2 regions of the Oerskovia sp. 140933 genome follow, and region 2 is predicted to be linked to the other one. Evidence: riboswitches for the same ligand, from Rfam matches in the RefSeq annotation. Region 2 holds a riboswitch; the other holds the start of a gene.
The links. A riboswitch is a leader RNA that binds a small molecule or an ion and turns the genes downstream of it on or off. The one in region 2 is predicted to bind S-adenosylmethionine.

Region 1 (7,534 bases), on a different contig from region 2:
CCGCCGCCGAAGTCCCCGAAGCCCCCACCCAGGTCGCCCGCGCCTCCGGCCTCGGTGAAGCCGGGCTCGCCGCCCGCCGTCTCGGCCCCGGCCTCGGTCGCCCCGGGGTCACCCTCGGTCGCGCCCGGGTCGCCGGCGCCAGAGGTGCCGCCGTCGCCCGCGAAGTCCGCCGTCGGGTCGCCGAACATCGGCCCGAACATCATGTTCGCGACCGCCGAGCCGATCACGACGCCCGCGATGGTGCCGAGCATGCTCGAGCCGATCATCGAGCCCATGCCCGGCGCGCCCTGCCGACCCCCGAACGACCGCTCGAGGGTCCCGGGGTTGCGCATCTCGGCGCGGGTCGCCATGCGGGCGAGCGACTGCGGGTCGTCGGAGGTCGCACGCTCCGCGGGCGGCACCTGCTGGCCGAGGTCGGTCAGGACGCGCCGGCGCTGCTCGGGGGTCAGCCTCTCGAACGCCTCGGCGTGCGCCTGCTCGACGGCCTCCGGGGGAGCGGTGCGCAGCAGGTACCGGTAGCGGTCGATCGCGACGTCGTCCTCGCTGCGCGCAGGCCCGGTGGGTGCGAGGGGTGGTGTGCCGTACGCGGGGGACTCGTGGCCGTCGTAGGTCGCGTGGCGGCGCGGCATCCCGTCGTCCTGCGGGGCGCGGCCGAGGAGGCGGTCGAGGAATCCCATGAGCGTGTCCTTTGGTCGAACCGGGCGCGGGCGGGTGCCCACACGGGTTCAACGCGGTGCCTGGCCCGTGCGTTCCGTCGAGGGCGCGATCCGGCCGCGACCCGCCCGGCGAGCCAGGGCGGGACCACGCGCTCAGCGCGGGGCGGGTTCCGGCACGTGGCCCACCCCGCCGAGCAGCCGGACGTTGAGCGTGCTGAAGCCGACCTCGAGCGCGTGGTACTGCTCGTGCACGCGCACGCCCTGCCCGGCAGCGAGGTCGAGCGCGGTGTGGTGCCACACCCGGCACGCCCCCTCGCCGGTCGTGTACTCCACGACGACCTCGGCACCGGCGTCGACCGACCGCACCGCGAGCACGACCCCGTCGCGCCAGCCCCAGGGCCGGTTGCGGAGCATGCGGCCGTGGAGGGCGTGCAGGAGGTGCCCGGGGCCGAACTGGCGGCACACGACGGACGGGGGGCAGGCGGCAGCGGAGGCTGCCTCACGGTCCACGACGCGCTCGGCCATGGTGCTCCTTCTCTCCGTGCCCGACGGCGGAGCTCCCCCGCGTGCGGAGACCTCGCCCGGGACAGCCCCGGGTGAGGGGCACGAGGAGGTGCGCTGCGGCGTCGGGCCTCGCTCTTCCCCCACGGACGCGGGGGCGGGTCTTCCTCCGGGAGCACCGTGCGCGATCACGCGGTTGCCGGACCAGCACGCCGGAGGGCGGTTCGCTGGTCCTCTGGACCGTTCTCAGTTCTACCACGGCGTCACGGACCGAGCACGGGGGCTCCTGGTCCTGGACGCACGAGTGCCCCCGACCGGCGAACCGGTCGGGGGCACTCGATCAATGATCAGGTTCGCCCGGAGGCGAGTGAGATCAGAGCGGGCGGATGTTCTCCGCCTGCGGGCCCTTGGGGCCCTGCGTCACGTCGAACTCGACGCGCTGGTTCTCCTCGAGCGAGCGGAAGCCCTGCGTCTGGATGGCGGAGTAGTGCGCGAACACGTCGGCGCTGCCGTCCTCAGGTGCGATGAAGCCGTAGCCCTTTTCGCCGTTGAACCACTTCACGGTTCCCAATGCCATGGGGATCTCCTTCTAGAGTTTCAAACAGCTCCATGATCTGGAGCCGAACATCACGGTGTTCGTCGTCAACTCTTGGGTAACAAGGTTCGCGGTGGCATGGGGCCGTTGCGCAAGGACAAGCGAGGCACTGCAATCTCACCGGCTACGGTACAGGGGGAAGTGCGACTGTGCTAGCCCTGGGAGGTAACGAGTCAAGCACGCGTGTCGCCCAACAGGGTCAGGGGCCTGCAAAACGGGCACCGGCACGAGCACCGGACCCGGACCCCGCGTGGCGTCCGCGACGCCCCGCCGAGCGTCCGCCACCGAGGTGAGCACGCCGTCGAACCGGGGGATCACCCCAGGTCCGACGCCTGCGAGAGGCCCGACCCGCCGTCGGGGACGGTTCTGCGAGGCGCCGGCTCACGGCACGCAGGGTCGACGACCCGTTGCGCCAGGAGAGGACACTGGTCACAGCATCGCGCATCCGGCGCCCCGCGGGCACGGCGACCACCGGTCCGGGCACGGCCGGTCGTGCCCCGGCGAGCCCTGCCGCGTCGGGTGGAAGCCCCCGCGGGCGCCCGGTAGAACTGGAGGATGGTGTCTCCCACGCAGGTCCCCGACGTCCTCCTGAACAACGGTGTCGCCGTCCCGCAGGTCGGGCTCGGTGTCTTCAAGGTCCCCGAGGACGCCACGCAGCGCACCGTCGAGCTGGCCCTCGAGGCCGGGTACCGGCACATCGACACCGCAGCCGGCTACTACAACGAGGCCGGTGTCGGGGCCGCGCTGCGCGCGACCGGGCTGCACCGCCGCGAGATCTTCGTGACGACCAAGCTCCGCAACGGCGACCAGGGCTTCGAGTCCGCGCTGCAGGCGTTCGAGGACTCGCGCGAGGCGCTCGACGTCGAGGTCGTCGACCTCTACCTCGTCCACTGGCCCGTCCCCAGCAGGGGCCTCTACGTCGAGACCTGGCGAGCCTTCGAGAAGCTGTACGCCGACGGCGCCGCCCGCGCGATCGGCGTCTCCAACTTCCTGCCCGACCACCTCGCGCGGCTCCTGGCAGAGACCGACGTCGTGCCCGCCGTGAACCAGATCGAGGTCCACCCGACCTACCAGCAGCGCGCGACGCAGGACGCGACCCGGGCCGCGGGCATCGCGGTCGAGGCGTACTCACCCCTCGGGCGCGGCACCGACCTCGACGCCCCCGCGGTCACCTCGATCGCCGAGACGCACGGCGTCACGCCCGCCCAGGTCGTCCTGCGCTGGCACCTGCAGCACGACCGGATCGTGATCCCCAAGTCGGTCGACCCCAGGCGCATCGCGACGAACATCGACCTGTTCGGCTTCGAGCTGACCGCCGGCGAGGTCGCGGCGATCGACGGCCTCGACTCCGACGTCCGGCTCGGCTCCGACCCCGCGACGGCCGCGTTCTCGCAGTACCCCTCCTGAGGCCGTACCCCTCCTGAGGCCGTACCCCTCCTGAGACGGCGGCCCCTCCTGAGACGGCGGCCTCTCCCGACCGCGGGAAGGCCGTCCGCCCGCGGTCCGACGGACCGGCGCGCGTCCCCACGACGGGCCACAGGGGGGCCACCTCGACCCCCCGCGGGCCGGCACGGCAGACTGTGCCCCGCCCCGGCGCTGCGCCGGGGGCGTGCCGACCCAAGGAGCCCAACGATGCGCCACATCCTGGACGCGATGACCGTGGCCGTGAGCGCCGCCCCCGAGAACGCGGTCCTGCGCGTGCAGTTCGCGCGGCTCCTCCTCCAGGCCGAGCAGCCCGCGCAGGCGCTCGAGCAGGCGAGCGCGGCCCTGCGGCTCGACCCGACGAGCACGGACGCGCTCGACCTCGTGACGCGCGCCGCGACCTCGCTCGCGGACGGGAGCGACGGCGTGCCGACGCGTTCCGAGGAGGCGGGAGCGGCGCCGTCGGGCGTTCCCGGGCCGGTGGCGCCGCCGGCCGCGCCCGGGGCGGACCACCCCGCGCCGCCTTCTGTGCCCGCCGCGGCCGAGGTCGGGAGCGCCCCGGCCCCGTCGGTCGACTGGGACCGGATGGAGCAGGAGGTCGGGGTCGCGCTCCCCGCCCCGTTCCTCCGGACGGGCGTCGACGACGACCCCTCGGACGCCAACGGGCTGCTCGACGTGTCGCGCGAGACCGTCACGCTCGCCGACGTCGGGGGCCTCGACCAGGTCAAGAAGCGCATCCACGAGGCCTTCCTCGAACCGATGCGCAACCAGGAGATCGCGCGCGCGTTCGGCAAGTCGATGCGCGGTGGGCTCCTCCTGTACGGACCGCCCGGGACGGGCAAGACGTTCATGGCCCGCGCGGTGGCCGGGGAGCTCGGCGCCCGGTTCCTCACCGTCACGCTCGCGGACATCCTCGACAAGTACATCGGCGAGAGCGAGCACAACCTGCACGACCTGTTCCAGCGCGCGCGCCGCCTCGCGCCCGCCGTCCTCTTCCTCGACGAGGTCGACGCGATCGGTGGCAAGCGGGCCGGGTACTCGAGCTCCTCGGGCATGCGGACCGTCGTCAACCAGCTGCTCCAGGAGATGGACGGGATCGGGTCGGACAACGACGGCCTGTTCGTCCTGGGGGCGACGAACCATCCCTGGGACGTCGACACCGCGCTCCTGCGGCCCGGGCGCTTCGACCGAGTGGTCCTGGTCCTGCCGCCCGACGAGCCCGCCCGGTACGCGATCCTGCGGCACCACCTCAAGGGGCGGCCCGTCGCGGGGATCGACCTGGACGTGATCGTCGCGCGGACCGACGGGTTCTCCGGCGCCGACCTCGAGCACCTGTGCTCGTCGGCGGCGGAGAAGGCCATGATGGCCTCGATCGAGAGCGGCCAGGTGCGGCCGATCTCCATGGCCGACGTCCTGGCGACCCTCCGCGAGGTGCGACCCTCGACGACCGCGTGGCTGCAGTCCGCGCGCAACGTCGTGACGTTCGCGAACGCCGACGGGAGATACGACGAGCTCGCGGCCTACCTGCGGGCCCGGCGGATGCTGTGACGCTCGCGGACGCGTCGGAGCTCGTCCGGACCGTCCTCGGACGCGTCGAGCTGCTCGACGAGGTCGGGCGGGGCGAGGACGCGCTCGCACTGGTCGTGGCGACGCTCCGCGAGGAGCCCGACGACGCCCGCCTGCTCCTGTCGGCCGCGTCGCTCTGCCTGGGGCTGCGCCGCACCGACGAGGCCCTGAGGTACGCGCAGGCCGTGGTGGCCGTCGCTCCCGACCTCGCGGTCGCCCACCTGCTGGCCTCGGTCGCGCTGCTCGACCTGGGCGACGCACGAGGCGCCCGGTCCGCGGTCGAGCGATGCCTCGCGCTGGACCCGGACGACGCGGCCGCGCACGGCCAGCACGCGTACGTGCTGCTCGCGGGTCGCCCGCGAGCAGCGGACAAGGCGCGGGCGCGGGCGGCGTCGGGTCGGTCGCTCGAGCTCTCGCCCGAGGACCCCCGGGTCCTGTACGACGCCGCCATGATCCGGAACCGGCTCGGCAGCCAGGACGAGGCGCGTGGCCTGGTCCTGCGGGGACTGGAGCTCGCGCCGGAGGACGCCGACCTGCTCGTGGCCCTGGCGCGGCTCACGCCCGACGGGACCGCTTCCCTCGACGGCGTCCTCGCGGACAACCCGATGCACGCCGAGGCCGGGCTCCTGCTCCACCACCAGGTCTGGCAGCAGATGGAGGGGTTCGGGCGGGTCGCGGTCCGGGTCGGCACGCTCGCCCTGGTCCTCGTCGGCGCGGTCATGAGCGACCGCGGCATCGGGTTCGCGCCGTCGTGCGCCGTCGTGCTCATGGTCCTGCTCGTCGTGGGCTCGGTGCGCGCGCAGCGCGGCCTGAGGAGAACCTCCCGGCCCTACCTGGAGCGATCGTTCCGCGCGGGAGGACGGCCGACCCGTGCGGCCTTCGCGCTCACGGTGGCCGGTCTCGTGGGGGTGCTCGCCGCCGTCGTGGGGCTCTTCGTGGTGCAGGACGCGGTGTCCGCCCGGTACCTGGTGGTCCTGGCGGCCGTCTCCGTGCTGCTGGCCGGTGCGGGACGCACGATCCTGACGCCTTCCCTGTACCTGGTCGGGCGGGCCCAGGGGCTCTACCCGGACTCCGCTGCGGGGGCCGACCAGCTCGAGCACGCACGGCGTCACGTGCGCCGGGCCGTCCTGGCCAGGTTCGTCGTCGTCGTCCTCGTCGCCGTCGTCGTCGTCGGTCGGTTCCCCGCGACCGGGCGGACCGACGCGCTCGCGGCTGCGCTCCTGGGCGCGACGATGTTCCTGTCCCCGTCCGTGGCGGCGTGGTGGGCGATCGAACGGATGCTGCGCACCGGGTCGGTCGCCACCGCCTCGGCCCCGGGCGGGCTGTCCCGGGTGGCGCTCGTGGCCTCGGCCGTGCTCGTGCTCCTGTCCGGGGTGGTCGGCCTCGTGCAGGTACCCGTCGGGGCCAACGCGTACGACGCCCACGGCAGGTACGTCCGGCCTGCCGACGGACCGGACGACGACCCGGCCTCCTGCGGCGGTGCGGCGTCGGGGCCCTGCGCGGACGTCCACGTCCCACCGGGCGTCGACGTCTCGACGTTCGACCCGCCGCCCGTCGACATCCCGACCTTCGACGTCCCCGACATCGACCTGGGAGCGCTCGACCCGACCCCGCCCGCCGACGCGGTGCCGGATCGAGACGTTCCCGTGACGACGCCGTAACGCGGGACGGAGTCTCGCGTAACCGCGTCCGCATACGTTCCAGGCACACGGGTCGCCGGACCCGCGCCCGGGGAGCACGAGGGCGCACTGTCCGGATCGCCGGGTGTGGGTCCCTGGTTGCAATTGTGCATCTGGGGTTTCGCGCTCGTCCGACCTGTGCCATCGTTCAGCACGTTATTCAGTGCTGAATATTCAGGTGATCCACCGCGGGTGCGAGGTCTCTGAGCACCCAGGTGCGATCTGGGCGCACGGAGGTTCGGAATGCAACGCACAGCACGTCGAACGACGGGTGGGCTGGCTCTCGCGCTGGCCGCCACCCTCGCCATCACCGCATGCGGTACCCAGTCTCAGGGGGACAACGGAGGTTCGACAGAGTCGTCGAGCGAGTCAGGGTCGGCCGATCTCGCGATCGTGCCTTCCGTCCAGATCGACATCGACGGCGCGGAGGTCCCTGTCGAGACCTCGGGTGATCCCGTCGACCCGGCCGGTGACGGAACGGCGGAGTGCGCCGAAGGCACCTCGATCGCCATGGCCGGCGCACTGACCGGGCCCAACGCGGCGCTCGGCCAGAACATCCTCTACGGCGCCAAGGTCGCCGTGGACGAGTTCAACGCCGCCAACGCGGGCTGCCAGATCACCATCAAGGAGTTCGACACCGAGGGCGACCCGCAGAAGGCGACCCAGGTCGCGCCGCAGATCGTCGGCGACGCGAGCGTGCTCGCGCTCCTCGGCCCGGCGTTCTCGGGCGAGACCTCCGCGACGGGCGACGTCTTCAGCCAGGCGGGCCTCCCGTCGCTGTCGGCGTCGGCCACCAACCCGGACATCACCAAGAACGGCTGGAAGACGTTCTTCCGCGGTCTCGCGAACGACGCGGTCCAGGGCCCGGCGGTCGCCAAGTACATGGTGGACACGCTCGGTTACGACAAGGTCTGCGTCGTCCAGGACAACTCGGACTACGGCGTCGGCCTCGCCACGGAGATCACCGCGGGCCTCGGCGACGCGGCGGACGACTCGTGCTCGGCCGAGGTCAAGGTCGGGGACAAGGACTTCGCGGCGGCCACGCAGATCATCTCGAGCTCGGACGCCGACGCGGTCTTCTACGCCGGCTACTACGCCGAGGCCGCGCCGTTCGC
Region 2 (7,534 bases):
CCGCTGCCGCGGATGTCGACGCGCACCGACGCGTACCCGTGGCCCGCGTAGTACGGGTGGCGCTGCGCGTCGCGCGGCGCGGTCCAGTCGGACAGCCGGTAGGGCAGGTACTCCAGGATCGCGGGGACCGGCGTGGGCTCGACCGGTCGCCAGACCCTCGCCGCGAGGCGCGTGCCGTCGGCGAGGGGTATCCAGTGGTCCTCGACCGTGGTCTCGGACGGGAGCTCGGTCACGTACCGCATGGTCGTTCCTCCGGTGCTGGGTGGTGCGGGTGGTGCTGTCGGTCGGGTGGTGCTCGTTCAGCGGTGGTGGCGCGGGGCCACGCGGGTCGTGCGGGGCGTGCGGGTCGTGCGGGTCGTGCCCGCCGGTCAGTGGACGGGGTGCATGGTCCGCTTCATCCAGGGCGACAGGATCAGGACGACGACCCCGACGAGCACCGCGACGGCCCCGTTGAGCGTGAAGTAGAGGCCGTCGGGGATCTCGCCGTAGAACCGGACGGTCTGCGCCTGGATGCCGTTCGCGAGCGCGATGGACAGGAACCACACGGCCATGGACTGGCTCGAGAACGCCGCGGGGGCGAGCTTGGTCGTCGCGGACAGGCCCGTCGTCTGGAGCAGGACGTCGCCGAGGCCCAGCAGCAGGAGCGAGGCCAGGAGCCACCAGACGGCGATCTTCCAGTCGCCGCTCTGCCCGGTCACGGCGGGCACGAGGATCAGGTAGGACAGCCCGCCGAGGAGCGCGCCGATCGCGATCTTCTTGGACGCGTGCGGCTGCCGGGGGCCGAGCCAGGTCCACAGGGCGGCGACCACGGGCGCGACGAGCACCTCGACGCCGCCGAGGAACGAGCTGAACCAGGCCGCCGGCGCCTCCCAGCCGAAGATCGTGCGTTCGACGTGCTGGTCGGCCAGCAGGATCAGGACGCTGTACGCCTGGAACAGCACGAAGTTGAACGCGACCGACGCGAACCACAGCACGAGGAATGGGCGGAGCCGGCCGCGTTCGGCGCCCGTCACGCGGGGGCTGCGGAACATGACGGTGAAGTAGACGATCGGCGCGGCCATCGCGACCACGGTCAGCGCGTCGACGACGCCCGCGATGCTGAGCCGCCCCGCGAGCGCGAGCCCGACGGCGAGGATCACCACCCCGGCCGCGACCCCTCCCAGGATCCACAGGGTCCGCCGCATCACGTCAGGCGGCAGGGGCGCCTCGGGGCCGCGACCGTGCCCGGGGACGTGCCTGCGGCCCACGACGTACTGGACCACTCCCGCGGTCATGCCGATCGCGGCGGCCGAGAACCCCCAGTGCCACCCGACGTCGGCGCCGAGCCACCCCGTGACGAGGGGCCCGAAGAACGCACCCACGTTGATGCCCATGTAGTAGAGCGCGAACCCCGCGTCCCGACGCTCGTCCGTGGTCGAGTAGAGCTTGCCCACGAGCGTCGACACGTTGGGCTTGAGCAGGCCCGTGCCCAGGCTGATGAGCACCAGCCCGAGCCACGTCGAGAGCTCGGCGGGGATCGCCATGGTGTAGTGGCCGCACGCGATGAGGATCCCGCCCCACAGAACGGCCCGGTACGAGCCCAGGACCCGGTCCGCGATCCACCCGCCGCCGACCGAGACGAGGTAGACCATGGTCCCGTAGCCGGCCGCGATCGAGGCCGCAGGCCCGGCCTCCATCCCGAGCCCGTCGTCCGCGACGGTCGCCGTGAAGAACAGGACGAGGATGGCCTGCATCCCGAGGAACGAGAACCGCTCCCAGACCTCGAGGCCGAACAGGGTCGACAGACCTCGCGGGTGCCCGAAGAAGGCTCTGTCGTCCGGGTCGACCACGGGGTCGGCCGGTCGTGCGTCCTCGGTCGTCAACAGCCCTCCAGCGGTCGGTGCGCCCGCCGCGGGCTCGCGGAGGCATCCTTCCAACCTAAGGAGGATCGCGGCACGTGGCTACAGGGATGCACGCCGAGCGCGCCCTGGCCCCGTCAGACGACCCGGTCGAGGCCCTCCAGGCGGGCGAGCCGGTCGAGCAGGGCGTCCCGCACGTCCGGCCACTCGTCCGCGAGGATCGAGAAGTAGGCCGAGTCCCCGCGCGTCCCGTCGGGCGCGACGCGGTGGCTGCGCAGCACCCCCTCGGGCACCGCGCCGAGGCGCTGGATCGCCGCGATCGAGCGGGCGTTGCGCGCGTCGGCCCGCAGCGCGACGCGCTCGACGTCGAGCACCTCGAACGCGTGCCGCAGCAGCAGGTACTTGCACGCCGGGTTGGTCACGCCGCCCCACCACGGACGGCCGTAGTACGTCCACCCGAGCTCGACCCGCCGTTGCGCGGGCGACCACTCGTAGAACGACGTGCTCCCGCGGACCTCCGCGGCGCCGTCGGGCCCGGGCGTTCCCTGCCCGACGACGGCCCACGCCAGGCGCCCCGGCGTCGCCACCGCGTCACGCACCAGGGCGACCATGTCCGCCGTCCCGCGAGGTGTGGGCGTGGACATCCCGGCCCACAGGGCGTCGTCGACGAGCGCAGCCAGCGCGGGTGCGTGCTGCTCACCGAGCGGTTCGAGCCGCAGCCCGAACCCTTCCAGGACGACGTCGTTCTCCATCCCCGCATCCTCCCGCAGCCGGTCGTGCGGGTTCTGTGAAGCCCGCTCCCCGAGATGCGAGCGTGCGAACACCCTGCCTACGGTCGCAGGGAAGCAACCACCATCACCGAGGGAGGAACCCCATGGGACTGGGAGACAAGATCAAGCACGGCGCCGAAGAGGCCAAGGGCAAGATCAAGGAAGGCACCGGCAAGGCGACCGGCAACGAGCGCCTCGAGGCCGAGGGCCACGCCGACCAGGCCAAGGCCAACGTGAAGCAGGCCGGCGACGACGTCAAGGATGCCTTCAAGAAGGACTGACACCACCTGGACGACGGCCGCCCCGGGACCCTGACAGGGTCCCGGGGCGGTGCTGTGGACAGGAAGGTTCAGAGGGCGATGACGGGCGCGAGGTCGGCGACGGCACCGAGGGTGTCCGGCGCACGGCCCGCCTCGACGAGACCGGGGCCGCCCAGCGGCGGCTCTCCGGCCGGCTGACCGACGGGCGGCACCACCGTGAGGACCGGAGGGCCCACGGGCAGCGCGGCCTCGGGCGCCTCGGCCGGGCCGAGCACGGGCACGATGCGCGGGCTCGAGATCCGCGCGAGCAGCCCGAGCTCCACCCCCGCCCACTCGTGCGCCAGGATCGAGAAGCACACCGAGTCGGCGCGGGAGCCGTCGGGGGCCGTGCGGTGACCCCGCATGACGCCCTCCTCGTACGCGCCGAGCCGGCGCATCGCGGACAGCGAGCGCTCGTTGCGCGCGTCCACCCGGAAGCCCACGCGGTGCACGTCCCACGACTCGAACGCATGTCGGAGCAGCAGCCACTTCGAGACCGGGTTGACGAGGCTCCCCCACGTGGAGCGGGCGTAGAAGGTCCGCCCGATCTCCACGCGCCTGTCGTCGAGCGACAGGTCACGGAAAGCGGTGCTCCCCACCACGACGCCCGAGCCCGCGTCGACGACGGCGAACGCCGTCAGGGCGCGCGTGGCCCGGGTGTCCTCGATGAAGTTCACCATCCCGACCTCCCCCTCGGGGAGGGTCGTACTCATGCCTGCCCACATCGACGGATCGACGATCTGGGCCAGCGCACCGGCGTGCGCGACGGCCAAGGGTTCGAGGCGGAACCCGTGGCCTTCAAGGTGGACATCGTGCTGCACAGCGCATATCAGAACACACGCAGGCGTCGCCGCCAAGACCACGGAGCGGTCCTTCGTGGACGGTGGGGTGACGACCCGGTGAACACCGCGACGCTCGCAGCGTCCCCGCAGGTCAGAGGGGGTGTCAGGCGGGGGCGGGACCGCAGCCCACGGCCGCCGTGATGTCGCCTGCCGCAGCCGTCGCGATGAGCCCGGAGAGCCCCGCGACCTGGAGCAGCGGACGCGGGTCGTCGCTCACGACCCAGCAGCCGTCCACGACCTCGTACCGGGCCTTCGACCCCTCGCTCGCCCAGGCGCGCAGCGCCGAGAGGAGACGCTCGATCTCCTCCCCCGTGGTCCCCACGCCGATCGACGCGCGGACGGCCCCCGCCGGGAGACCCAGGCGGGCCAGGAGCGGGTGCGCGCAGAACCGGCCGTCGCGCACACCGATGCCGTGCTCGGCCGACAGGTAGGCCGCGACGAGGCCCGCGTCCGCACCGTCGACCGAGAAGGTCACGACGCCCACGGGGTCCACGGCGTCCGCCCAGGCGCGCACGACGCGCACGCCGTCGATCTCCTCGAGCCCCTCGACGAGGCGGGCCCGGAGCTCGGTCTCGTGCGCGACCAGCACGCCGGGCTCGAGCGCCGCGAGCGCGTCGCACGCCGCGGCGAGCGCGACCGCGCCGATCACGTTGGGAGACCCGGCCTCGTGGCGTGCCGGGGCGGCCTGCCAGGTGGTGCCGTCGAGCGTCACGTTCCGCACCGCGCCGCCTCCGGCGAGGTACGGGGTGCCGGCGTCGAGCCAGTCGCGACGACCCACGAGCGCGCCCGCGCCGAACGGCGCGTAGGTCTTGTGCCCGGAGAACGCGACGTAGTCCACGTCGCTCGCCGCGAGGGACACGCCGCGGTGCGGGACGAGCTGGGCACCGTCGAGCACGACGCGAGCGCCGGCGTCGTGCGCCGCGGCGACGACGTCCGCGAGGGGCAGCGACTCGCCCGTGACGTTGGATGCGCCCGTGATCGCGACGAGCGCGTACGGGAAGCGCGAGAGCTCGGCGCGCAGGCCGGACAGGGTCTCGGCGACGGTCGCGCCGCCGACCAGGACCGTGGCCCCGCCCGTGCGCTGCCACGGCAGGAGGTTGGCGTGGTGCTCGACGTCGAGGACGAGCACGCGGCCCGGCGTCCCGTCGGCCTGGGCCGGGACGCAGCCCGCGAGGAGGTTGAGCGAGTCCGTGGTGTTGCGCGTGACGACCGTGACGTCGTCCTCTCGCGCGCCCACGAAGTCCCCGACGGTCCGACGTGCCGACTCGTAGAGGGCCGTCGACACCTGCGACAGGTAGCCCGCGCCGCGGTGCACGCTCGCGTAGAGCGGCAGGACCTCGTTGACGCGGTCGGCCACGACCTGCAGCGCAGGGGCCGACGCCGCGACGTCGAGGTTCGCGTACGGGACGCTGCGCCCGTCGACGAGCGGGACCAGGGTGTCGCTGCCCACGACGGGCAGCACGGCACACGAGGTGGGGGCTTCGATGACTGCGTGTGCGCTCATGGCACGTCCTCCGGTGGTCGTCGGAGTTCGCCGTGCCGGCCCCTCCGCGCTTGCCCCCCTCCTGATAGAGAGGGACCTGGTCGTCACCCGGGGCACCCCACCGCGGAGGAGGGTTGCCGGCCAGCAAACCGGGGTTTTGCGCTGGCACTCATGACCTGGTGTCCAGGATGGGCGAGGCCCACAGAGCGTGTCAACTGGTGGGCAGGGCGTCTCGGATGGTGGTCAGCACGGTCTGTCAGGCGGGCAGGACGGTCACTACCGGGACGCGACGCCCAGCGCCTCGACCCGGCGCGCGTCGGCCCGGTACATGGCCGCATGGTCCAGGAAGTCGTTCCGGCCCGTGTCCGCAGCGCGCCCGTCCGTGTACGCCGCGAGCTCGTCGAGCTTCGAGGCCATCGCGGCCAGGACGTCGCGGCGCGAGTACGGCACCCCGTAGGCCTCGACCAGCACATCGAGCCGCGCAAGAGGATCCAGGCGCCCGACGACGCCGCTCCCCTCCCCGCCCTCGGCGTCCGTCACGAAGGGCGCGAGCCGGTAGCCCAGGTACGCCAGGTCCCGGACCCGGGGGCCCGGGCTCGCGGTGTCGAAGTCGATGAGGCCGACCACGGCGCCGTCGCGGAAGGTCAGGTTGTACGGCGCGACGTCGTTGCGGCACACGACCTCAGCGGGCTCGTGCGGTGCGCTCTGCCAGAGGGGTGGCGCGGGCGCGTCGCCCGCGGCGAGGAAACCGACGCTCGCGTCGTGCACGCGCCGCAGGAGCTCCCCCGCGCCCCGGAGCACGGACTCGTCCCAGACCCACAGGGGAAGGGGGTAGTTCGCGACCTCGCCCGGGAGGTAGGACAGCACCTCGCGCCCCTGGCCGTCGGTCCCCAGCGGCTCGGGCACCTCGGCGATGCCGTGCGCGCGCAGGTGGCGCAGGAACGCCTGGACGGTCGGCGTCCAGGGCCCGGCGGTGCGTCGCACGGTGTCGCCGCGTCGCACGACCACGGTCGAGTTCCCGCCGGCCAGGACATCCTCGGCCTGGTCGGTTGCGTCCTGGTCCGGCTCGGGGAAGCGGTTCATGCGCAGAACCTACCCCGACCACCCTGCGAGACGTCCATTCCATTCCGTGGTCACGGTGACGTACGATCCGACGCAACCATCCAGAGCGGCTGAGTGACTTGGCACGATGACGCCGCAGCAACCCCCCGGTGACGGGCGAGGGTGCTACCGCCACGACCGATGGAGGATCACCATGAGTTCCCCCGACCGCGCGACCGCTGCACCGGTCCCTCCCGCCCGACCCGCCGACGGCTACGCGGGCGACCTCACGCCCGAGCAGGCGTGGACCCTGCTCCAGAACGACCCGAGCGCCGTCCTCGTCGATGTCCGCACCGACGCCGAGTGGCGGTTCGTCGGAGTCCCCGACCTGTCCTCGACGGGCCGGGAGCCGGTCCTGACCCAGTGGGTCGACGTCGCGGGCCGCCCCAACGCGTCGTTCGTCGCGGACCTCCGCGCGGCAGGCGTGACGCCCGAGCGACCGGTCGTCCTCCTCTGCCGCTCCGGAGCGCGGTCGATCGGCGCGGCCAAGGCTGCGACGGCCGCAGGCCTGGGCCCCGCGTACAACGTCCTCGAGGGATTCGAGGGAGCGCTCGACACCGCCGGGCACCGCGGCGCCGACGGCTGGCGTGCCGCCGGTCTCCCCTGGACGCAGTCGTGAGCGCCGCGACGGGCGACGGCGTCCTGCGCATCCCCGCCGGGATCCCCGGAGGCTCGGGCCGCGGTCCGCTCCCCCGCTCGGCGCGACCCGACACCCTCGCGGTGCGCGGTGGCCACGCCCGCTCCGAGTTCGAGGAGACGAGCGAGGCCCTCTTCCTCACGCAGGGCTACGTCTACGGGAGCGCGGCCGAGGCCGAGGCCGCGTTCACGGGCGAGGTCGACCGCTTCATCTACTCGCGCTACGGCAACCCGACCGTGCACACGTTCGAGGAGCGACTGCGCCTCATCGAGGGGGCGGAGGCCTGCTACGCCACGGCCTCGGGCATGTCCGCAGTCTTCACCTCGCTCGCGGCGCTCGTCGGTTCCGGGTCGCGCATCGTGGCGGCCCGCGCACTGTTCGGATCCTCGCTCGTGATCTTCGACGAGATCTTCGCCAAGTGGGGCGTGCGCACCGACTACGTCGACGGCCACGTGCTGTCGCAGTGGGAGGAGGCGCTGTCGACCCCTGCGGACGTCGTCTTCTTCGAGACCCCGTCCAACCCCATGCAGGACGTGATCGACGTGCGCCGCGTGAGCGACCTCG

Region 1: it holds a riboswitch for S-adenosylmethionine, as region 2 does, so the genes downstream of both, NHG27_RS13835 (hypothetical protein) here and NHG27_RS18175 (aminotransferase class V-fold PLP-dependent enzyme) in region 2, are expected to answer to the same signal.

The regions. Positions count from the first base shown of each region.
Region 1 covers NZ_JAMXIO010000026.1:54,299-61,832, forward strand. The annotation lists gene NHG27_RS13830 (hypothetical protein) at 1-677, opposite strand, end outside; gene NHG27_RS13835 (hypothetical protein) at 810-1,181, opposite strand; SAM riboswitch class IV at 1,287-1,399, opposite strand; gene NHG27_RS13840 (cold-shock protein) at 1,531-1,734, opposite strand; gene NHG27_RS13845 (aldo/keto reductase) at 2,308-3,159, shown strand; gene NHG27_RS13850 (AAA family ATPase) at 3,385-4,722, shown strand; gene NHG27_RS13855 (CHAT domain-containing protein) at 4,719-6,401, shown strand; gene NHG27_RS13860 (branched-chain amino acid ABC transporter substrate-binding protein) at 6,813-7,534, shown strand, end outside.
Region 2 covers NZ_JAMXIO010000052.1:12,539-20,072, reverse strand. The annotation lists gene NHG27_RS18200 (CocE/NonD family hydrolase) at 1-242, opposite strand, end outside; gene NHG27_RS18195 (peptide MFS transporter) at 369-1,862, opposite strand; gene NHG27_RS18190 (GNAT family N-acetyltransferase) at 1,976-2,590, opposite strand; gene NHG27_RS18185 (CsbD family protein) at 2,713-2,889, shown strand; gene NHG27_RS18180 (GNAT family N-acetyltransferase) at 2,958-3,728, opposite strand; gene NHG27_RS18175 (aminotransferase class V-fold PLP-dependent enzyme) at 3,853-5,253, opposite strand; SAM riboswitch class IV at 5,295-5,409, opposite strand; gene NHG27_RS18170 (phosphotransferase) at 5,509-6,315, opposite strand; SAM riboswitch class I at 6,389-6,481, shown strand; gene NHG27_RS18165 (rhodanese-like domain-containing protein) at 6,488-6,952, shown strand; gene NHG27_RS18160 (O-succinylhomoserine sulfhydrylase) at 6,976-7,534, shown strand, end outside.